Regions from separate parts of the Streptomyces sp. NBC_01283 genome, predicted to be linked through region 1. Evidence: riboswitches for the same ligand, from Rfam matches in the RefSeq annotation. Region 1 holds a riboswitch; each other region holds the start of a gene.

Region 1 (7,456 bases):
GTAGGCGGACGATGCGCGAGTCGGTCCAGGCAGAGGTCATGATGAGCTTCCTCGTTTCCGAGGAGCTGTCGTTTCGCATCCCGGTGGAGCTGCGTTATGAGACCGGCGATCCCTACGCCGTCCGGCTGACCTTCCATCTCCCCGGAGACGCACCCGTGACCTGGGCCTTCGGGCGGGAGCTGCTGGTCGACGGGGTGGGCGGGGCCTGCGGTGACGGGGACGTGCACATCGCCCCCACCGATCCCGAGCTGCTCGACGAGGTGCTGATCCGGCTTCAGGTCGGTGCGGACCAGGCGCTGTTCAGGGTGGGGATCCCACCGCTCCTCGCCTTCCTGGACCGTACGGACAAGCTGGTTCCGCTGGGGCAGGAGCGGGCGCTCGCCGACTTCGAGACCCACCTGGACGAAGCGCTGGACCGGATCCTCGCCGAGGAGCAGAGCGCCGGCTGACTCCGCGAGCCAAGGGGCGCAGCCGTACGGCAGATTGGTGCATTTCGTGGCATCGGCCGCGTGAGCCTTGCGGTGCCGGGACGCGTGAGCCTCAGGCCTTGCGGCGCCGGCCCTTTCCGCCGCGGCTCTGCTTGGGTGCGGGGTGGACAGGGGGCGCGGGAGCGGCGGGAGTGGCACCGCCTCCAGGGTGGGCCGCGCCTCCCGCGTGGGCTGTGCCTCCCGTGTGGCCCGTGTGGCCCGTGTGGCCCGTGGGAGTCGAGCGGTCGGCCGAGACCACCAGGGCCGCGAGCGCGGTCGTCACCGGTACGGAGGCGACCAGGCCGATCGAGCCGACCAGGGTGCGCACGATCTCCTCGGCCACCAGCTCGCTGTTGGCCACCGTGCCCACGCTGCTCTGGGCGATCGAGAAGAGCAGCAGCAGGGGCAGCGCGGCACCCGCGTAGGCCAGGACCAGGGTGTTGACGACCGAGGCGATGTGGTCGCGGCCGATGCGGATGGCGGCGCCGTACAGACCGCGCCAGCCCATCGTGGGGTTGGCCTGGTGCAGTTCCCAGACGGCGGACGTCTGCGTCACCGTCACGTCGTCGAGCACGCCGAGCGAGCCGATGATGACGCCGGCGAGCAGCAGGCCGCTCATGTCGATGGACGGATACAGGCCGTGGATCAGGCCGGTGTTGTCGTCCGTGTTGCCGGTCAGTGAGGCCCAGCCGATGAAGAGCGAGCCGAGGAGGCCGATGAGGAGCAGGGAGATCAGCGTGCCGAGGACCGCGACCGAGGTACGCGCCGTGAGGCCGTGGCACAGATAGAGCGCGATCAGCATGATGGCGCTGGCCCCGATCACCGCCACGACCAGCGGGTTCGAGCCCTGCAGGATCGCGGGCAGGATGAAGAACGTCAGGACCAGGAAGCTCAACGCCAGCGCCACCAGGGCCATGACGCCGCGCATCCGTCCCACCACGACCACGGCGAGGGCGAAGATCCCGGCGAGCAGCGCCATGGGGAACTTCCGGTTCACGTCGGTGACCGAGTACTGCAACGCCTCGGGGGCCGTGGGCTCGTAGGCGACCACCACCTCCTGGCCCTGGCGCAACTGCCGCGGTGAGTCCGGCTGGACGATCTCGGTGAAGGTGCGGCCCTTGTCCTTTCCGCTGGTCACCTCGATCGTCGCCTTCTTGCAGACGCCCTTCGCACGGGACTGCGCCGACTGCCCCTCGGCGGTGGAGGTGTCGCCGTTGGGCGGGGTCTGGGAGGCGTTCACGTCCTTGCAGGGGAGCTCCTGCAGCTTCGTCACCGTGGCCGACTGGGTCTGCCGGTCGAAGCCGACTCCGGTGCGTTCGTGGGACGGTGCGCCCCCTGGCCAGAACACCGCGAGCCCCACGACCACCGCCGCGGCGAAAGGAATCAGCACGGCGGCGATGACCTTGCGCAGATGCTTGGAGACGGGGGCGGCCGGGCCATGGCTGTGGGAGTGCCCGTGCGGATCCTGCGGCACGTTCTGGGCGGGCGGCTGGGACGGCGGCTGTGTGGTGGTCACTGCCCGATCATCGCAAGAACGGAGGGGGCCCTCTGTTCAGCGCGCCCGACGTGACGCTAGCGTGGAGGCACCTTTGCAATCGCGGGAGCTCGGAGCACCGGGCTGAGAGGGCGCTGACCTCCGTACGAAACGGTATGAACCGTACGGAATCCGCTGCGTCGACCGCCGAACCTGTTACCGGGTAATGCCGGCGTAGGGAGTAGGTCTCATGACCACATCGGACACACGCACGCCTGCCTCCAGCAGCGACGAGAACAACAAGAACGGCGAGAACGCCGGAAACGGCGAGAACACGGTCGCCGCGGAGGCCGGGAAGTCCATCGGCTGGCACAAGGCGTACGTCGAGGGTTCACGCCCCGACCTGCGGGTGCCGGTCCGACAGGTGCACCTCACCAACGGCAAGGCCGTGACCCTGTACGACACTTCGGGGCCGTACACCGACGAGTCCATCGACACCGACGTCCGCAGGGGCCTCGCGCCCCTCCGCGAGAACTGGATCATCGCCCGCGGCGACACCGAGGAGTACGTGGGCCGCCCGCCCCGTCCCGAGGACGACGGCATCAAGCACACCTCGCCGCGCGGCGGCCTGAAGAACCTCGACGCGGTCTTCCCCGGCCGCCCGCGCCAGCCCCGCCGGGGCCGTGGCGGCCAGGCGGTGACGCAGCTCGCGTACGCCCGCCGTGGCGAGATCACGCCCGAGATGGAGTTCATCGGGATCCGCGAGAACCTCGACCCCGAGGTCGTGCGCGCGGAGGTCGCCGAGGGCCGCGCGGTGATCCCCGCCAACGTCAATCACCCGGAGATCGAGCCGATGATCATCGGCAAGAAGTTCCTGGTGAAGGTCAACGCCAACATCGGCAACTCCGCGGTGACCTCCTCCATCGAGGAGGAGGTGGACAAGATGACCTGGGCGACCAAGTGGGGCGCCGACACGGTCATGGACCTGTCCACCGGGCGCAACATCCACACCACCCGCGAGTGGGTCCTGCGCAACTCCCCCGTGCCCATCGGCACCGTGCCGCTCTACCAGGCCCTGGAGAAGGTCGACGGCCAGGCCGAGGCGCTGACCTGGGAGATCTACAAGGACACGGTCATCGAGCAGGCCGAACAGGGCGTGGACTACATGACGGTGCACGCGGGCGTGCGCCTTCCGTACGTCCCGCTGACCGCCAACCGCAAGACCGGCATCGTCTCGCGCGGTGGCTCGATCATGGCGGCCTGGTGTCTCGCGCACCACAAGGAGAGCTTCCTCTACGAGAACTTCGAGGAGCTGTGCGAGATCCTCGCGGCGTACGACGTGACGTACTCGCTCGGTGACGGTCTGCGTCCCGGTTCGATCGCGGATGCCAACGACGAGGCGCAGTTCGCCGAGCTGCGCACGCTCGGGGAACTCAACACGATCGCCAAGCGTCATAACGTACAGACCATGATCGAGGGCCCGGGACATGTCCCGATGCACAAGATCAAGGAGAACATCGACCTTCAGCAGGAGATCTGCGAGGAGGCGCCGTTCTACACGCTCGGCCCGCTGACCACGGACATCGCGCCCGCGTACGACCACATCACGTCCGGCATCGGCGCCGCGATGATCGGCTGGTGGGGCACGGCGATGCTCTGCTACGTCACGCCCAAGGAGCACCTGGGCCTGCCCAACCGCGACGACGTGAAGACCGGCGTCATCACGTACAAGATCGCGGCCCACGCGGCGGACCTCGCCAAGGGGCACCCGGGCGCGCAGGACTGGGACGACGCGCTCTCGGACGCACGCTTCGAGTTCCGCTGGGAGGACCAGTTCAACCTGGCTCTCGACCCGGTCACGGCGCGGGAGTTCCACGACGAGACGCTCCCCGCGGAGCCCGCGAAGACGGCGCATTTCTGCTCGATGTGCGGTCCGAAGTTCTGCAGCATGAAGATTAGCCACAGCATCACGGAGCAGTTCGGCGGTACTGCGGCTGCGGACGCGACGGCTGAGGAGGTCGCGGCGGGGATGCTCCAGAAGTCGAAGGAGTTCGCCGCGAGCGGGAATCGGGTGTACCTGCCGCTGGCGGACTGACGCGCAGTTAAACGCCGCTCCAGGAGACTTCGGCTTCTGGAGCGGCGCTTCCCCGTACGGCGAACCACAGCGGATGGCTAGTGAGGGAGGACCGGATCGGCGACCCGCAGAGCGTTGAGGACCGCGTCCTCGGTGGAGTGCACCTCGGGGTAGAGCTTCTCCGGGTCGGTGTGAAGTCGGTAGTCCCACACGATGCCGTAGATCCCGAGCGTGACGAACGAGAGAAGGAAGTGCATCCCGAAGCTGCGGTTCAGCGCTTGGACGGGCTCGAAGGTCAGCGGATACCGGACAATCCCGAGTTTGGTCCAGGCGACACTGAGTTTGTCGTCGAAGTCCTGTTCAGTGAGCTGGATCTGCCACCAGAAGCGCATCAACCGATAGATCGCGATGCATCCGTAGACCCCTAGCGTGATGAAGGACAGGAAGACCGACAGTCCAGCTTTGATTGGTTTGTGCTCATCCTCGAAACGGCCTTTCACAAAGCGCTGCAGGTCGTCCAGCTCATCGTGACTGGCCTCGTACTGGCCATGCTCCTCGGCGTACTGCTTTGAGGCCTCGATGACCGCGTTGTAGTAGTGCACACGGCGACCTCTGAAGAGGTCAGCACGGTTGAGTCGGCGATAGAACAGCACGACTCCGTAGATGCCTAGCGTCACCCATGACAGGAGAAAGAAGTAGATGCCCCAACCGACGAATCTCTGGTCCGTCGAGCGCCTCTCGTGCACGTAGCGGTCTACTTGCTGCACTGCTTGGAGCTGTTCCATGTGGGCCCCCAGTTGATCAGCCCTCGTCGGTGCCGGGTGTGATCTTCTTCTGGGGAGACATCAGCGGCTCAATCCCACGGAGACGGGTTGCCCGTCCTCAGTACGTCTAGCGATCGCACTCTCTTTGCCCAGCGTATGCCTGGCTCAGTGCAAAAGCCCCTGCTCTGCAGCCTTTCCTTCAGGGACCTGCCCAAAGTGCTGAGCAATCCTGCTTGGCCGGCCCCGGACGAGCCGAGGGGTGTGGTGCCTCTGGCGCCTGCCAAGGCTGGACTGGGCAGAGCATCACCGGACGGACTTTGCGGCAGATGGGAGTGCCAGTCCGGCGTGCGGATTGACACTCCTCGGGGTGATGCTGGTCGCCTTTGGCACTGGCCAAGGACCCTGACGCGCACACCGGCGAGTGCTACGTCGTATACGGAGTGGTCACACGGTCCGACGCAGCAACTGGTGCCGAGGCTCTTCGCGCGGACGTCGACGGAGTTCGGCACACCGACGCTTACGAGTGCCCGACCAACACCGTTCTGACCGGGGACGTAAAAGCGTTCGCGAAGATCGTGACGGATGACAGCTTCACGGCGAAGGTCGAAGTGAGCGGATCCATCGAGTACGAGAATCAGATCGGCGGCGAGAGGACCGCTCCGGAGCTGCAGGTGGATTCCATCAAGGTGACAACCCCTGCGCCGTAGGCGACTCTGCGTGGCCCAATTCTCTGAGACGGCCCGAAGCTGCTCAGGGTTGGCGCCCATCGAGAATGTGCCGGTTCCAGGCTGAAGTTGCCCAGCATGAAGATCTCGCACGACATCCGGCGTGAGCACGGTGGCCCGAAGGCCGAGATCGAGGCGGGCATGGAGCAGAAGTCCAAGGAGTTCGCGGCAGCAGGAAACCGCGTGTACCTCCCCATCGCCGACTGAGCCGACTGAGCCGACCGAATCGGCTGAGCTGACCGAGCCGACCAAATCGGCTCAGCGATGGTCCGCGCCGTGCTTCGGGCGGGTGTCATGCCCGCCCGAAGCAGCGTCGCGTACTACCCCGGCGTGCCGCGTGCTACTCCGGCTTGTGGTCGGGCCCGCCGAAGTCCGGGCTGCTGAAGTCCGGGCTGGAAAAGCTCGGACGCGGTCCCGCCGCCGGGCCGCCGTCCGGGCTGCTGAACCCGGGCCTGTTGTAGCCGAGTTGGGGCATGCGGCTGCCCGGGTCCGTCGACGGTGTGCGCGCCGCGTGCGCCGCCCCGGGATCCGCGAGCGCATCCCGCAGGAACGGCAGGACGCCGCGCTCCATGAGTGCCTCGCCCCAGGCTTCCCTGGCGCGAACCACCTCCTCGTTCCGTTCTCCGTACGAACCGGCCTGGAGCGACGTGGCGCCGTTGCGCAGGGCGGTCAGGAGCAGGCCGATCGCGGCGATCAGGATGCCCCCTGCGGTGAGCGCGCCGAACAGCCACCCCGCGGTGAGCAGGGTTTCCGCGAAGGCGGGCTCGGGGTTGAGCATCTTCAGGATGTAGCCGACGAGCAGAAAGATCGCGGCGGCCGCCCCGGCGAGTACCGGTGCGAGCACCGCGACGACGGCGACGGCTCCCGCCCCCGATGTCTGGGCGGTGACCTCCCCCATCGTTGTGGCGAGACCGAGGCCCCCGGAGCCGGCTTCCGCCGGACCCTCGGTGCTCCGCTCCCGGATCGATGGTGCGGCAGATCCGCTTTCGCGCAGTTCCTCGCGGACCTTCACATAGTGCGTGTACTCGGTCGTGGCGGCGGCAGTGATCAGCGCAGTGGCGTTCAGCGCCATGGTGCGCAGCTGCTCGGGATTGAGCCGCTCGCCCACTGCGGCGAGATCAGGGCGATTCGGTGCCGTACGCAGCGCCTCATCGAGGATCCGCTCGTACTCGGGGCGGTCCTCATTGAGCAGGTGTGGAGCGCTGTTCATGTGCATCCCCCGATGCTCCGTAGGGCTTGGGGCTCGCATGGGTGCGAGCCGTCGGGCAGAAACGGAGGGGAGCCTGCTACGGATAAGCCGATGGTAGAGCCGTGAAGGCACGCGGTGACAGGGGGTTTCCAGAAATAGGCCCCCTGGCCAGCGTGATCCTGTAGTGGTGCGCCTGCCCGGCGAACGCTCAGTTATCCAGGGGCAGTTGGCAGACCAGCAGTTTTCCGGCCATGGTCACGCCGCCGTCCATGGCGATGGCCAGTCCGCCTGCGTAGATGTGGGGTCCCTCGATGACGGGGCCGCCGCCGTCCGAGTCATCCTCGGAGCCGACATCACCGAGCAGATACGGGATGGGGCTGTGGCCATGCACGATGCGGTGGCCGCCGTACATGTCGAGGAGTTCGCGTACGGCGGAGGGGCCGGACTCGTCGCGGAAGGCGAAGCGCTTGGTGAACTTCCGGAAGAGGTCCCAGCATTCGTCGGCGTCATTGCGCGTGAGGGTCTCACGGACCGTGTCGTTCACGGCCTCGATCGAGTCGCCGTAATCCAGATAGGCGGTGGTGTCGGAGTGCATCAGGAGATGCCCGTCCTCCGCCTCGATGGCGTCGAGGCGGGCCATCCACTGCAGATGGTGGTCCTCCAAGCGCTCCATGTCGGTCTTCTGGCCGCCGTTCAGGAGCCAGGCGGCCTGGAACGTGGCCGTGCCCGCACCCGAGTTGACCGGGGTGTCGCCGAACCGCTT
Region 2 (7,456 bases), 1.8 Mb from region 1:
ACGAACTCGGCGGAGCCGGTGATGACGACACGCAAGACTCCGGTGCACGGGCCCTCACGCCTCCACCCCGGCGGCGGACCCGCGTGGGTTTTCCAGCCCGTCCGGCGTTTAAGGACGAACTCGGCGGAGCCGGTGACGACGGCACGCAGAGCTACGGCGCACAAGCCCCCAGCCTTCCGCCCCGGCGGACCCGCGTGGGCTTGTCCAGCCCGTCCGGCGTTTGAGGTCGAACTCGGCGGAGCCGGTGACGACGGCACGCAGAGCTTCGGCGCGCCAAAGCACCCCGAAGCCCCGACGCAGCCGGTTTTCGGGAAGGGGCGGGGTTGGGGATAAATCACCCGAACGAAGCCCGCTCCAGCCAGAAGTCCAACAGCTCCCGCTCCCCCAGCACCTCCACGGCCCCACCATCCAGCCCCCGCCGCCGATAGAACGCAAGCAGCACCTCAGTAAGCGGCCCCCGCAGAGCAACGGTCGCCTTCTCATGCCCCGGCCGCCAGCTGAACCCCTCCTCACCGAACTCGATGACCCACTCGGCATCCACCTCCGAGGGCGCATCCGTGGCATGGAGATGGATGCTCCGCCCCCCACCCCGCAACTCGGCGGCACTGTCCTCCGGCTCGGACCGCTGCACGAACTGCACGATCTCCAGCCACTCATCGATCGCATCGGCGGCAACATCCGGCGCGACCTCATACGTCACCCCGGCGGCAATCGCCGCGTCCGCCCGGTGCACAGCCACCTCATGCATCATGCGCCGCGCCCAGAACCCCGCATCATGCCGATCGGACCAGGACCACACCGGCGTATCGGCCCGCGCACCACCCATCGTCCCCACGAACAGCTCGGCAGTCTCCGCGAGCCAGGCGTCGAGGGCCGCGGGATCGTCCCCCTCCGGCCCGCGGATCCCCGGGACGTCCTCCTCCGGGATGTCCCCCGTGGCCCGCGTGCCCACCAGGCGCTCGGCCCAGCGCACGGCGCCACCCACATGCCGGGCGAGGTACCCCAGCGTCCACTCCGGGCACGTCGGCACGGTCGCCGACAGATCCGCCCCCGCCAGCGTGTCCCTCAAGAGACCCAGCTGAACAGCGACTTCGGCGCACTGGCGGTCGTACTCCCATGTCTTCATGGGCCGAACCCTAGGCACACCCCGCAGACACCCACACCTCAATAACGCCCGCCCACCCGCACCCGCACCCCGCCCCGCCTCAGCCCAGAACCACGACATCCCCCGCGTCGAACGCAACCCCTACCGTCTCCCCCACCCCAGGCGCATCCCGCAACGCACAGGCCGCCTCCAGCCGCGGCCCTTCCGCAGGCTCCAGGTGAACGGCGACATGGGTCCCCCGGAACGTCCGCGCCGTCACCACGCACGGCAGCCCCTCGTCCGCGGCCACCAGCCGCACCCCGGCGGGCCGCACCAACACCCGGCACCGACCATCCCTCACGCCCTCTCCGTTCCCCCCATTCCCCCCGTTCCCCGGTACCGGAATCTTGCCCCAGACGGTGTCCGCCACCTCCCCCGCCACCGTCGCGTCGACGACGTTGTCGAAGCCGAGGAACCGCGCCACGAACTCGTCCGCCGGATGCCGCCAGACCTCAAGGGGCGTACCGGACTGGGCGATCCGCCCGTCCCGCATCACCACGACCCGGTCCGCGAGCGCGAAAGCCTCACCCTGGTCGTGCGTGACCGCGAGGACCGTCGTACCCAACTCGTCGAAGAGCTCACGGAGTTCGACGACAAGGCGCTCCCGCAGCGAACGGTCGAGCTGCCCGAGCGGCTCGTCGAGCATCAGCAGGCGCGGCCTGGGCGCGAGCGCACGCGCGAGAGCGACCCGCTGCTGCTCCCCGCCCGAGAGCGAGGCGACAGCCCGCCGCTGCGCACCCGGCAGCCCCACGAGTTCGAGCAACTCGGCTACCCGGTCGGCCTGTTCACCCCGCGATACGCCGTGCATCCGCAGCCCGAAGGCAACATTGCCCGCCACATCGCGCTGCGGGAAAAGCTGATGGTCCTGGAACATCAGGCCGACGCCCCGCTTGTGCGCGGGCACCCCCCGCTGGTCCCGGCCGTCGAGCAGAACCCGCCCCCCGTCGAGTTCCTGGAGCCCGGCGACGGCCCGCAGCAGCGTCGACTTGCCGCTGCCGCTCGGCCCGAGCACGCACACGATCTCGTGCTCCTCGACCTCAAGCCCGACACCGTCGAGCACGGCCCGCGCCCCGAACCGAACGGTCGCATCAGCCAGAGTCAGCAGCCCCGCACCCTGCCCCGACCCCACACCCACACCCACACCCACACCCATCAGAACTCCCCAGTCGTGCGGTCGGTACGGAGGCGTTCGAGCAGCAGCAGCGACACCGCGCACACCACCATCAAGATCGTCGAAAGTGCCATCGCCTGCCCGTAGTTGAGCTCACCGGCCCGCCCCAGGAGACGGGCCACGGCGACCGGCAGGGTCGGGTTGTCCGGCCGCGCGATGAACACCGTCGCGCCGAACTCCCCCAGGGAAACGGCGAAGGCGAACCCCGCGGCGATCAGCAGCGCCCGCCGCACCATCGGCAGATCGACCTCACGCCACGCCCGCAACGGCGATGCCCCGAGCACGGCGGCCGCCTCACGCAGGCGTCCGTCCACCGCGCGCAGGACGGGAAGCATGGTGCGTACGACGAAGGGCACGCCCACCAGCGCCTGCGCGAGCGGCACCAGGATCCATGTGGACCGAAGGTCCAGCGGCGGCTTGTCCAGCGTGATCAGGAACCCGAAGCCGACCGTCACCGCGGACACCCCGAGCGGCAGCATCAGCAGCGCGTCGAAGCCGCGCACCAGACGGCCGGCCCTCCGGGTGAGCGCCGCCGCCGCGAGCCCGCCGATCACCAGGGCGATGGCGGTGGCGGCGAGCGCGTACTGGAGCGAATTCCACACGGCCTCGATCGGCGGGACGAGGAAGGCCCCGCCCTCCGCCGATGTCAGCTCCCGGTAGTAGGTGAAGCCGTAGCCGTCGGGGCCGCTCAGCGAGCGCTCGATCAGGACCCCGAGCGGCAGCAGGATCAGCACGGCGATGGTGAGCATGACCCCGCCCAGCAGCGCCCACTGCCCCGCGCCACGCGGCCGCCGCGCCACCGCGGACGCGTCGACGAGCTTCAGGGCACTCTCCCGCCTGCGCACCGTCCACGCGTGCACGGCGAGGATCAAGCCGACCGCCGCGAACTGCACGATCGTCAGGACGGCGGCCGTGGACAGGTCGAGGAGCTGGGCGGTCTGCCGGTAGATCTCGACCTCAAGGGTCGAGTACGCGGGCCCGCCGAGGATCTGCACCACACCGAACGAGGTGAAGGTGAACAGAAAGACCATGAGGGAGGCGGCGGCGACCGCGGGCCCAAGCGCGGGCAGCGTCACGGTGCGCCAAGCGGTCCACCGCGAGGCGCCGAGCATCCGCGCGGCCTCTTCCTGGCGCGGGTCGAGCTGCGACCAGAGCCCGCCGACGGTCCGTACGACGACGGCGTAGTTGAAGAAGACGTGCGCGAGCAGGATCGCCCACACGGTCGTGTCGAGCCGCACACCCCACATCTCATCGAGCAGCCCACCGCGCCCGAGCAGCGCGAGGAACGCGGTCCCGACGACGACCGTCGGCAGCACGAACGGCACCGTGACGACCGCCCGGAGCACCTGCTTGCCCCTGAACTCGAAGCGCACGAAGACATACGCGCCGGGCAGCGCGATCAGCAGCGTGAGCGCGGTCGACGCGAGCGCCTGCCAGGTGGTGAACCACAGCACGTGCCGGACGTCGGACTGCCCGACGACCTCCGCGATCCGCCCGAACTGCCACGCCCCGCCCACCTTCAGGCCGCGCGCGACGATCGCGGCGACCGGATAGGCGAAGAAGACCGCGAAGAACGCGACGGGCACGGCCATCAGACCGAGCCGCGCCGCGCTCCCGCGCGAGCGCCCCTTACGGGAAGCACTCCCCTTACGTGAAGGGCTCCCCTTGCGAGAGGCGCTCCCCTTAGGGGATCCGCTTACTTCAGTACGAGCGAGGTCCACGACTTGACCCACTGATCACGGTTGTCGGCGATCTTCTTCGGGTCCATGGTCTCCGGGTCGTCGACCTTCACGCCGTGCTTGACGAACAGCTCGGGCAGCTCGGTCTTCTCCCGCACCGGGTTCACGAACATGTTCAGCGGCATGTCCTTCTGGAACTCGGCGCCGATCAGGAAGTCGAGCAGCGCCTTGCCGCCCTTCTCGTTCTTGGCGTTGCTGAGCAGACCCGCGTACTCGACCTGCCGGAAGCAGGTGCCGGTCGCGACGCCGGTCGGCGCCTGCTTGGGCTGCGGCTTCGCGTAGAGCACCTCGACGGGCGGCGAGGAGGCGTACGAGACGACGAGCGGCCGGTCGCCCTTCGCCTTCTTGCCGCCGGCGGACCCGGAGAACTCTTCGTTGTAGGCCTGCTCCCAGCCGTCGACGACCTTGACGCCGTTGGCCTTGAGCTTCTTCCAGTAGCCCTGCCAGCCGTCGTCGCCGTACTGCGCGGCGCTGCCGAGCATGAATCCGAGGCCGGGCGACGAGGTCGAGGCGTTCTCGGTGACCAGCAGATCCTTGTAGGCGGGCTTGGTCAGATCCGCGAAGGACTTCGGCGGCGCCAGCTTCTTGTCGGCGAAGTACTTCTTGTCGTAGTTGACGCAGATGTCGCCGCTGTCGACGGGCGTCACCCGGTGCTTGTCCCCGTCGACCCGGAACTCCGACCCGACCTTCTCCGAGCCCTTGGCCTCGTACGACTGGAAGAGGCCGTTGTCGAGCGCACGCGAGAGCAGGGTGTTGTCGACGCCGAAGAAGACATCGCCCTGCGGGTTGTCCTTCGAGAGGATCGCCTTGTTCACGGCGGCACCGGCGTCGCCGTCCTTCAGGACGTTGACCTTGTAGCCGGAGCTCTTCTCGAACGCCTTCAGTACGTCCTTGGAGACGTTGAAGGAGTCATGGCTGACGAGGGTGACGCTCTTGGAGTCGGCCTTGTCGCCGCTGTCCGACGAGCTGCCGCACGCGGAGAGCGCGACGAGCCCGATGCTCACCGCGACCGCGGTGACCGTGACCTTCTTGGTGGTGCTCACTGAGTTCATTCCTCCTGGAGTGACCAGGAAGAGACGCGGCCCTGCCCGCGGACCAGACCGGATCGGACGGGTCCGCGGGCAGGGCGCAACAGCTTGAGTGATGTCCGAACTTCCTACCCGGAATGACCCGGGCAAGGTTCAGAGGGTCTGCGGCCAACCTGTCCTTGGCTGCCGCACTCTCAGCGCTGTGGCGCTCCCCTGTCGGAATATGAAGATGTGTTCCGGCTATGAAGTTGTGTTTCGGCCAGCCTAACGCCCGGCAGACTAACGCTCCGACGCGGCGAGCTGACCGCACGCCCCGTCGATCTCCTGGCCCCGGGTGTCACGAACCGTGACGGGCACCCCATGAGCGGCAATGGCGTCCACGAAGGCCTTCTCGTCCTCGGGCCGCGAGGCCGTCCACTTCGACCCGGGCGTCGGGTTCAGCGGAATGAGGTTCACGTGCACGGGCTTGTTCTTCAGCAGCCGCCCGAGGCGGTCACCGCGCCAGGCCTGGTCGTTGATGTCGCGGATCAGCGCGTACTCGATGGAGAGGCGACGCCCCGACTTGGCGGCGTACTCCCACCCGGCATCCATCACTTCACGCACGTTCCAGCGCGTGTTGACGGGTACGAGGGTGTCGCGGAGCTCGTCGTCGGGCGCGTGCAGCGAGATGGCGAGGCGGCACTTGAAGCCCTCGTCGGCGAAGCGGTGGATGGCGGGCACCAGACCGACGGTCGACACGGTGATGCCACGCTGCGAGAGGCCCACACCGTCCGGCTCGGGATCGGTCAGCCTGCGAATCGCCCCGGTCACCCGGTTGTAGTTAGCAAGAGGCTCACCCATCCCCATGAACACGATATTGGAGAGCCGAGCGGGCCCTCCGGGGATCTCCCCGTCCCGCAGCGCGCGCATCCCGTCAACGATCTGATGCACGATCTCGGCGGTCGACAGATTCCGGTCGAGCCCGGCCTGCCCCGTCGCACAGAACGGACAGTTCATCCCGCACCCGGCCTGCGACGAGATGCACATCGTCACGCGGTCCGGATAGCGCATGAGCACGGACTCGACGAGCGTCCCGTCGAAGAGCCGCCACAGCGTCTTGCGCGTGGTGTCGTCGTCACAGCTGATGTGCCGCACCACGGACATCAGCTCGGGAAGCAGCGCCTCCTGGAGCTTCTGACGTGAACCGGCGGGAATGTCGGTCCACTGCTCCGGGTCGTGCGCATACCGCGCGAAGTAGTGCTGCGAGAGCTGCTTGGCACGAAACGGCTTCTCGCCGGCAGCGGCAACGGCTTCCTTGCGCTCGGCGGGCGTGAGGTCGGCGAGATGCCGCGGCGGCTTCTTGGCTCCGCGGGGCGCGACAAAGGTGAGTTCTCCGGGTACAGGCATGGTCCATCCAGTGTCGCAGACGATGGGAGCCCTCCCCTGTCCACCCGCGGCGGCACGGAGAACCGGTCGGCGAAAGGCCTGTCATGTGCCTGACATGGATCACTAGAGTCTTCACCGACAACATCAACTTCGCTGGAGGTAATCAGCACGTGTTGAATCAAACGGGGAAGGCGCTCTTGATCGGCGCCACCGCAGCGCTCGCCGTGACGACCGCGGCACCGGCCCACGCCGGGACCGGCGTCCAGGCCGCGGCGGTCAGCAAGCACCAGGAAGTGCGCTGCGTGAAGCAGAGCGGCAGGACCTGCGCGTACTCGGTCTCCTTCTTCTACTGGAACAAGAAGGGGTCCGCCAAGCGTGGCCTGAACTACGTCCAGTCGGCCAGGTCTCCGTACAAGGCGGGCAAGGCGCGCTGGCTGTACAAGCAGCCGGGCGGCTCGACCCACGTCGGCAAGAGCTGGCGCAAGGCCCACTCGATCCCGCACGGCAACGCCGCCGAGGTCGAGTGGGGCAAGGTCGGGACCACCACAGGGCCCAGGCTCCGCAAGGGCACGCTGGTCTGTGTGCAGTGGAAGAACCTCTCGCAGAAGGCGTGCCACAAGCTGAAGTAAGCGGCGTACGGCACACCGCACGCGGCATGCGAAAAGGGGCTCGCCGTCCAGATGGACGGCGAGCCCCTCACGTACGCATGCGCAGGTCAGCCGGACCCTACGAAGATCACGAGCAGCAGCCACACGACCGGTGCGGTCGGCAGCAGCGAGTCGAGGCGGTCCATGATGCCGCCGTGCCCCGGCAGCAGCGTGCCCATGTCCTTGATGCCGAGGTCACGCTTGATCATCGACTCGCCCAGGTCCCCGAGCGTCGCGCTCGCGGCGACCGCGAGGCCGATGAGCAGCCCCTGCCACCACGTGCCGCCGTCGATCAGGAACTCCATGCACAGCGCGCCACCCGCCATCGCGAACGTCACCGCTCCGACCAGGCCCTCGCGGGT
Region 3 (7,456 bases), 2.0 Mb from region 1:
CCGAGGAAGCCGCCGAAGGCGAGCAGCCGCCAGCGCAGCCGCGCCTTGTACTGCAGCAGCACCTCGCCGAGCAGCCACAGCGCGACGCATCCGAACGCGATGTAGAGGACCGTCCAGCCCATGTACGCCCCTCTCCCCGCGGCCGCCGCCCCCAGGGGTACGGCCGGTCAGGCCTGCGGGTGATGCAGGCCCAGATTTTCGTAGATCTCCAGCGTCGCCGTGGAGTTGTTCAGCGTGATGAAGTGCAGCCCCGGCACACCCTCGTCCAGGAGCCGCGCGCAGAACTCCGTCGCGAACTCGATGCCAATGGAGCGTACAGCCGCCGGATCGTCTTTGGCTGTGAGGATGCGCTCTTTGAGCGCCGGAGGGAAGGAAGCGTTGCTGAGCTGGGGCAGCCGCTCCAGCATGCGCACGTTCGTCACCGGCATGATCTCCGGGATGATCGGCGTCGAACAGCCCGCGGCCTCGACCCGGTCGCGAAGACGCAGATACTCCTCCGGATAGAAGAACATCTGTGTGATCGCGTAGTCGGCTCCGGCCCGGCACTTGTCGACGAAGTTCCGGACGTCGGTGTCCCAGTCCGCCGAGCGCGGGTGCATCGCGGGGAAGGCCGCGACGCCCACGCAGAAGTCGCCCGACTCCTTGATGAGCCGGACCAGTTCGGCGGCGTACGTGAGGCCCTCGGGGTGCTTGACCCAGTCGGCCAGGGGGTCACCGGGCGGGTCACCGCGGACCGCGAGCATGTTCCTGATGCCGGCGTCCGCGTACTGCCCGATGATGTTGCGCAGCTCGGCCACGGAGTGGTCGACCGCGGTGAGGTGGGCGACCGGGGTGAGCGTCGAGTCGGCGACGATCTGCTGCGTCTCCTTGACCGTGCCCGCCCGCGTCGAACCGCCCGCTCCGTACGTCACGGAGACGAAGCTGGGGGCCACCGCCTCGACCCGGCGCAGGGCGTTCCACAGGTTCCGCTCGCCCTTGGCGGTTTTCGGCGCCGAGAACTCGAACGAGTACGTCGTCTTGCCGGTCGCGAGCATGTCACGCACGGTGCGTGCGCGATCAGATCTGGTGGAAGCAGTGCCTAGGGCCATACGGGCAGGTTAGCTACGGGGTACCGCTACCGGCCAATTCCCGTCCAACCTGCGGACAACCGACCGGAATGATGGCCGAAGATCGCCGATCAGGCCGTACGCAGCCGCTTCGCGAAGTCGGCCGCGGCGGCGGCCGGGTCGTCCGCCTCCGTGATCGCCCGTACGACGACGACGCGGCGGGCGCCCGCTTCGAGCACCTCGTCGAGGTTGCCCGCGTCGATGCCGCCGATGGCGAACCACGGGCGGTCCGTGCCGAGCGAGGCCGTGTACCGGACGAGGTCGAGCCCGGGGGCGTACCGACCGGGCTTGGTGGGGGTGGGCCAGCAGGGGCCGGTGCAGAAGTAGTCCACGCCGTCCTGCGTGGCCGCGGCGGCGGCCTCGGTGTCGGCGTGCGTGGAGCGGCCCACGAGCACGTCCTGGCCGAGGACCGCGCGAGCCGCGGGGACGGGCAGGTCGCCCTGGCCCAGGTGCAGCACGTCGGCGCCGATGGCGTGCGCGACGTCCGCGCGGTCGTTCACGGCGAGGAGCTTGCCGTGCCGGCGGGCGGCGTCGGCGAAGACCCGCAGGTGGTCGAGCTCCTCGGCCGCCTCCATGCCCTTGTCCCGCAGCTGCACGATGTCGACGCCGCCGCCGAGGACGGCGTCGAGGAACTCGGGGAGGTCTCCCTGGCGCTTGCGGGCGTCCACACACAGGTAGAGGCGGGCGTCGGCGAGCTGCTCGCGGGCAGGCTTGGTGGCCATGAAGAGGTCCCCCCGGGTCGTCGGTGGCCTACGCGCCGTGGGTCCCCGGGGGACCCACGGCCCGTACGCAACGGTTTTCCGTTTCGGTCGGACGCGCCTCGGTCGGACGCGTCCCGGTCAGACGGCGAGCGCCTGGGCGCGGCGCTTCACCTCCGTGCCGCGATTCTCACTGAGTGCCTGCGCGGGGGTGCCGGGCAGGGTCGGGTCCGGAGTGAAGAGCCACTCCAGCATCTCTTCGTCGGAGAAGCCGTCGTCCCGCAGGAGCGTCAGGGTGCCGGTGAGGCCCTTGACGATCTTGTCGCCGTCGATGAAGGCCGCCGGCACGGCGAGCGCGCGGTTCTCACCACGGCGCACGGCGATCAGCTGGCCCTCCTTGACCAGCTGGCGCACACGCGTCACCTCGACGTCGAGCATTTCTGCGATGTCGGGGAGGTGGAGCCACTCGGGGACGAGAGCATCAGTCTTTGCGTCAATCTCGGTCACGGGGACAAGCGTAGCTCCGGGCACCGACAGCGGCCGGGCAGCGGGTCCCCCGCGGTCCCGGCGTCGGTGACGGCAGCGCTTAGGGCAGCACTGCCTTCTTGAGCGGTACGGCGGGGTCCGCCGCCAGCTCGGCGGACAGGCGGGCGCCCGCCTCGATCAGCTTGCGGCCCTGCGCCAGGTCCCTGGGACGGCCCACCGCGAGGAGGGCCACCAGGGCGCCCCGCCGGAGCCAGCACACGCTCCAGGCCGCCCCCGAGGGGTCGCCGCGCCACACCAGCTCGTCGGCGGACGCGTGATGGCCCGCGTACTGGACGAAGCGGCCGAACTGCTCGGACCAGAAGTACGGGACCGGGTCGTACGCCGAAGGGGTCTCGCCGATGATGTTCGCCGCGACCGTGCGCGGGCCCTGGAGGGCGTTGTCCCAGTGGTGGACGAGCAGGCGCTCGCCGTACCGTCCCGAAGGGAAGGATGAGCAGTCGCCGACCGCGTACACGTCGGGTTCCGACGTCCGCAGGTGGTCGTCGGCGAGGACCTCACGGTGGGCGCCCAGGGTGATGCCGGAGTCCGCGAGCCAGTCCGTGGCGGGGCGTGCGCCGATGCCGACGACGACCGCGTCCGCGGGCAGCCGGGTGCCGTCGTCCAGGAGGACGCTGCCGGGCTCGACGCGGTCCACGCGCGCGTGGGTGCGCAGTTCGGCTCCGGAGTCGGCGTACCAGGACGTCATCGGCGCCGCGACCTCCGCGGGCAGCGCCCCGGCGAGCGGACGCGCGGCGGCCTCGACGACGGTGACCGAGCAGCCCGCCTCGCGTGCGGCGGTCGCGAACTCGGCGCCGATCCAGCCGGCACCGACGACCACGATGCGGTGCTGTTCGGCGAGCACGGGCCGCAGCCGCTCGGCGTCGTCGAGGGTGCGCAGCAGATGGACGCCGGGGACCCCGGAGACACCGGGGAGCAGGATCGGGCGGGCGCCGGTGGCGATGACGAGGGCGTCGTAGGGCACCGGGCCGGACGCGGTGTCCAGTTCGTGGTCCGCGGGGCGGACGCCCGTGACCTCGTGGCCCAGGCTCAGCTCGATGCCGAGTGCCTCGAAGTCGATGTCGAAGGCGGAGCCCTCCGCCTTGCCGAGCAGCACGGCCTTGGACAACGGCGGCCTGTCGTACGGCTGATGGGGCTCCGCGCCGATCAGGGTGACCGCACCGGCGAACCCCTGCTCGCGCAGGGCCACGGCGGTCTGCACCCCTGCCATCCCCGCACCGACGATGACGACCCGGCGCTCTTCCTGCCTCCGCTGCTCACTCACCCGATCACTCTAGGGCGGCGGGCGACGCGCGCCTCAGGGACCCGCGAGGAGATCTCTGACACACCGTCACTGCTCCTGACCGCCCAGCTGCCCTACCTACCCCGGGACACCAAGGGCTAAGGTTGCCGTGCAGAGCACTCGCGGGAGCCCGGACGCACCGGGCTGAGAGGGAGGCTGGACGGCCTCCGACCGTACGAACCTGATCCGGGTCATGCCGGCGAAGGGAGGGGCTGGACACCCATGCATCCACGTACACCACCCCGGGAGACGACCGACGTCCTTGTCGTCGGGGGCGGCATCATCGGCCTGGTCACGGCCTGGCGGGCGGCCCAGCGCGGCCTGTCCGCCGCGGTCGTGGACCCCGAGCCCGGCGGCGGCGCGGCGCAGGTCGCAGCGGGCATGCTGGCCGCCGTCACCGAGCTGCACTACGGGGAGCAGGCGCTGCTCGGCCTGAATCTGGCCTCCGCGCGGCGCTATCCCGACTTCGCGGCGGAGCTGACCGAGGCGAGCGGCCGCGATCTCGGCTACCGCGCGTGCGGCACGCTCGCCGTGGCGCTCGACTCCGACGACCGTGCCCATCTGCGGGAGCTGCACGCCCTTCAGCAGCAGTCGGGGCTCGCATCGGAGTGGCTGAGCGGGCGCGAGTGCCGCCGCCTCGAACCGATGCTCGCACCGGGCGTCCGGGGCGGACTGCGTGTCGACGGCGACCACCAGATCGACCCGCGCAGGCTCGCCGCGGCGCTCCTGGTGGCCTGCGAGCGGGCGGGCGTGGTCTTCCACCACGCGTGGGCGGACCGCCTGTCGGTCGTACGGGACCGGGCCACCGGTGTCGTCCTCGCCGACGGCACCGCCCTGGAGGCCGGTCAGACCGTGCTCGCCGCGGGCAGCCTCAGCGGACGCCTCTCCGGCGTCCCGGAGGGTGTCCTGCCGCCCGTACGCCCCGTGAAGGGGCAGGTGCTGCGGCTCACGGTGCCGCAGCGGTACGCGCCGTTCCTGAGCCGCACCGTGCGCGCCGTCGTGCGCGGCAGCCACGTCTACCTGGTGCCGCGCGAGAACGGCGAGCTCGTCGTCGGCGCGACGAGCGAGGAGCTCGGCTGGGACACGACGGTCACCGCGGGCGGCGTGTACGAGCTGCTGCGGGACTCCCACGAGCTCGTACCCGGCATCACGGAACTGCCGCTGACGGAGACCCGCGCGGGCCTGCGCCCCGGCTCCCCCGACAACGCGCCGCTGCTCGGTCCGACCGCGCTCCCCGGCCTCCAGCTGGCCACCGGGCACTACCGCAACGGCGTACTTCTGACGCCCGTCACCGGTGACGTGCTGGCGCACGCCCTGACCACCGGTGAACTGCCCGACGAGGCACGGGGGTTCACCCCTCTGCGCTTCGCCGGCACCCCCCGCACGCAGCGCTTCATGGAGCAGCCCGCATGACCCTCCCAGCAGTGACAGCCGTCTCCGTCAACGGAGAAGCACGCGACGTGGCCGCGGGCACCACGCTCGAAGATCTCGTCGCCACCCTGACCGCGGCCCCGTCCGGCGTCGCCGCCGCCCTCAACGAAACCGTCGTCCCGCGCACGCGCTGGTCGGCCACCCCGCTCAGCGACGGCGACCGCGTCGAGATCCTCACCGCCGTACAAGGAGGCTGAACCGACATGGCAGACGACGCCTTCGTCATCGGCGGGCTCACCCTTTCCTCCCGCCTGATCATGGGTACGGGCGGTGCGCCGAGCCTGGACGTCCTCGAACGCTCCCTCGTCGCCTCCGGGACGGAGCTGACGACGGTCGCGATGCGCCGCCTCGATCCCGGTGTGCAGGGCTCCGTGCTCTCCGTCCTGGACCGGCTCGGCATCCGTGTGCTGCCGAACACGGCGGGCTGCTTCACCGCGGGCGAGGCCGTCCTGACCGCCCGGCTCGCGCGGGAGGCGCTCGGCACCGACCTGGTCAAGCTGGAGGTCATCGCGGACGAGCGCACGCTGCTGCCCGACCCGATCGAGCTCATCGACGCCGCCGAGATCCTCGTCGACGACGGCTTCACGGTCCTCCCGTACACGAACGACGACCCGGTCCTGGCCCGGAAGCTGGAGGACGTGGGCTGCGCGGCGATCATGCCGCTCGGCTCCCCCATCGGCTCCGGGCTCGGCATCCGCAACCCGCACAACTTCCAGCTGATCGTCGAACGCGCGGGCGTGCCGGTGATCCTCGACGCGGGGGCGGGCACGGCGTCCGACGCGGCGCTCGCGATGGAACTGGGGTGTGCGGGTGTGATGCTCGCCTCCGCTGTTACACGGGCGCAGGAACCGGTTCTGATGGCCGAGGGCATGCGGCACGGCGTCGAGGCGGGACGGCTCGCGTACCGTGCGGGGCGCATTCCCCGGCGCCACTTCGCCGAGGCGTCCTCGCCCGTGGAGGGAATGGCCCGGCTCGACCCGGAGCGGCCCGCGTTCTGAGCGTCCCGCGCCTGTTACAGCTCGGCTGCAGTCGGGGCCCGAGTCCGACCGGGCGGGCAACCGTGTCAGCGGTGGCTCGTAGACTCCCTGCGTGGACACGACCCTTCAGGACCCGCTCGTCGGGCAGGTGCTCGACGGCCGCTACCGCGTGGACGGGCGGATCGCGGTCGGCGGGATGGCCACGGTCTACCGGGCCGTGGACACCCGCCTCGACCGCGTGCTCGCGCTCAAGGTGATGCACCCGACGCTGGCCGCCGACGTCTCGTTCGTCGAGCGCTTCATCCGCGAGGCGAAGTCGATCGCCCGGCTCTCGCACCCGAACGTGGTGGGGGTGTACGACCAGGGCGCCGACGGTGCGTACGTCTATCTCGCGATGGAGTACGTCGCGGGATGCACCCTGCGTGACGTGCTCCGCGACCGCGGCGCCCTGCAGCCGCGCGCGGCCCTCGACATCCTGGAGCCGGTCCTCGCCGCGCTCGGCGCCGCACATCGCGCGGGGTTCGTGCACCGCGACATGAAGCCGGAGAACGTCCTCATAGGGGATGACGGCCGGGTCAAGGTCGCCGACTTCGGGCTCGTGCGCGCGGTGGACACCGTCACGAACACGACCGGCACGGTCCTCGGCACCGTCTCCTATCTCGCTCCCGAGCAGATAGAACACGGCACGTCCGACACGCGTGTGGATGTGTACGCGTGCGGGGTCGTGCTCTACGAAATGCTGACCGGCGCCAAGCCGCACTCGGGTGAGTCCCCCGCCCAGGTGCTCTACCAGCACCTCCATGAAGACGTGCCGCCCCCGTCGGCGGTCGTTCCGGGGCTCCCCGTCGAGCTCGACGAGCTGGTCGCCTCCGCCACCGCCCGCACGCCCGACGTCCGCCCGTACGACGCGGTGGCGCTCCTCGGGCAGGCCAGGGCGGCGCGGGCCGCGCTCTCCGTGGAGCAGCTGGACGCGGTGCCGCCGCAGGCGCTCACGGCGAGCGGAAGCGCCGGACACGACAACTCCGACGACCGTACGGACGTGATCCCGCGCGCGGGGCGGTCCGTACAGCTGCCGCTTCCCACGGACGGCACGACGGCCGCCGACGAGGACCGGCAGAACCGGCAGGACCAGCTCAACCGCACGAGCGTCCTGGCGACGCCGCCGCCCGCCCCGCCGGCCGCCCCCGGCCGCGGGCGCCCCAACCCGCGCCGCCGCATGATGACGGTGATCGCCGCCGTGCTCCTCGCGCTGGGCCTCGGCGCCGGTGTCTGGTACATCAACTCCGGCCAGTTCACGAAGGTCCCGCCGCTCCTGGCGAAGACCGAGTCGGAGGCCAAGAAGCGCCTCGACGAAGCCGGGCTCGAAGTGAACGACGTCAAGCACGCGTACAGCGACACGGACAAGCGCGGCACCGTCAT

The links. Region 1 has a riboswitch for thiamine pyrophosphate ahead of thiC (phosphomethylpyrimidine synthase ThiC). Riboswitches for the same ligand answer to the same signal wherever they lie in the genome.
Region 2: linked by a shared signal. The riboswitch ahead of OG302_RS12825 (thiamine ABC transporter substrate binding subunit) and the one ahead of thiC (phosphomethylpyrimidine synthase ThiC) in region 1 are both predicted to bind thiamine pyrophosphate.
Region 3: linked by a shared signal. The riboswitch ahead of thiO (glycine oxidase ThiO) and the one ahead of thiC (phosphomethylpyrimidine synthase ThiC) in region 1 are both predicted to bind thiamine pyrophosphate.

The regions. Positions count from the first base shown of each region.
Region 1 is NZ_CP108430.1:4,700,439-4,707,894, forward strand. Features, by position in the region: gene OG302_RS21415 (SsgA family sporulation/cell division regulator) at 12-449, shown strand; gene OG302_RS21420 (YibE/F family protein) at 541-1,983, opposite strand; TPP riboswitch at 2,055-2,199, shown strand; gene thiC (phosphomethylpyrimidine synthase ThiC) at 2,192-4,036, shown strand; gene OG302_RS21430 (DUF4234 domain-containing protein) at 4,114-4,800, opposite strand; gene OG302_RS21435 (hypothetical protein) at 5,163-5,486, shown strand; gene OG302_RS21440 (hypothetical protein) at 5,583-5,711, shown strand; gene OG302_RS21445 (hypothetical protein) at 5,845-6,720, opposite strand; gene OG302_RS21450 (metallophosphoesterase) at 6,902-7,456, opposite strand, start outside.
Region 2 is NZ_CP108430.1:2,863,915-2,871,370, forward strand. Features, by position in the region: gene OG302_RS12810 (maleylpyruvate isomerase family mycothiol-dependent enzyme) at 335-1,126, opposite strand; gene OG302_RS12815 (ABC transporter ATP-binding protein) at 1,206-2,297, opposite strand; gene OG302_RS12820 (ABC transporter permease) at 2,297-4,036, opposite strand; gene OG302_RS12825 (thiamine ABC transporter substrate binding subunit) at 4,012-5,106, opposite strand; TPP riboswitch at 5,190-5,307, opposite strand; gene rlmN (23S rRNA (adenine(2503)-C(2))-methyltransferase RlmN) at 5,362-6,468, opposite strand; gene OG302_RS12835 (hypothetical protein) at 6,618-7,076, shown strand; gene OG302_RS12840 (phosphatidate cytidylyltransferase) at 7,163-7,456, opposite strand, start outside.
Region 3 is NZ_CP108430.1:6,666,587-6,674,042, reverse strand. Features, by position in the region: gene OG302_RS30215 (hypothetical protein) at 1-122, opposite strand, end outside; gene metF (methylenetetrahydrofolate reductase [NAD(P)H]) at 168-1,088, opposite strand; gene thiE (thiamine phosphate synthase) at 1,178-1,828, opposite strand; gene OG302_RS30200 (Rv2175c family DNA-binding protein) at 1,946-2,311, opposite strand; gene OG302_RS30195 (NAD(P)/FAD-dependent oxidoreductase) at 2,391-3,557, opposite strand; TPP riboswitch at 3,742-3,854, shown strand; gene thiO (glycine oxidase ThiO) at 3,852-5,042, shown strand; gene thiS (sulfur carrier protein ThiS) at 5,039-5,257, shown strand; gene OG302_RS30180 (thiazole synthase) at 5,264-6,058, shown strand; gene pknB (Stk1 family PASTA domain-containing Ser/Thr kinase) at 6,150-7,456, shown strand, end outside.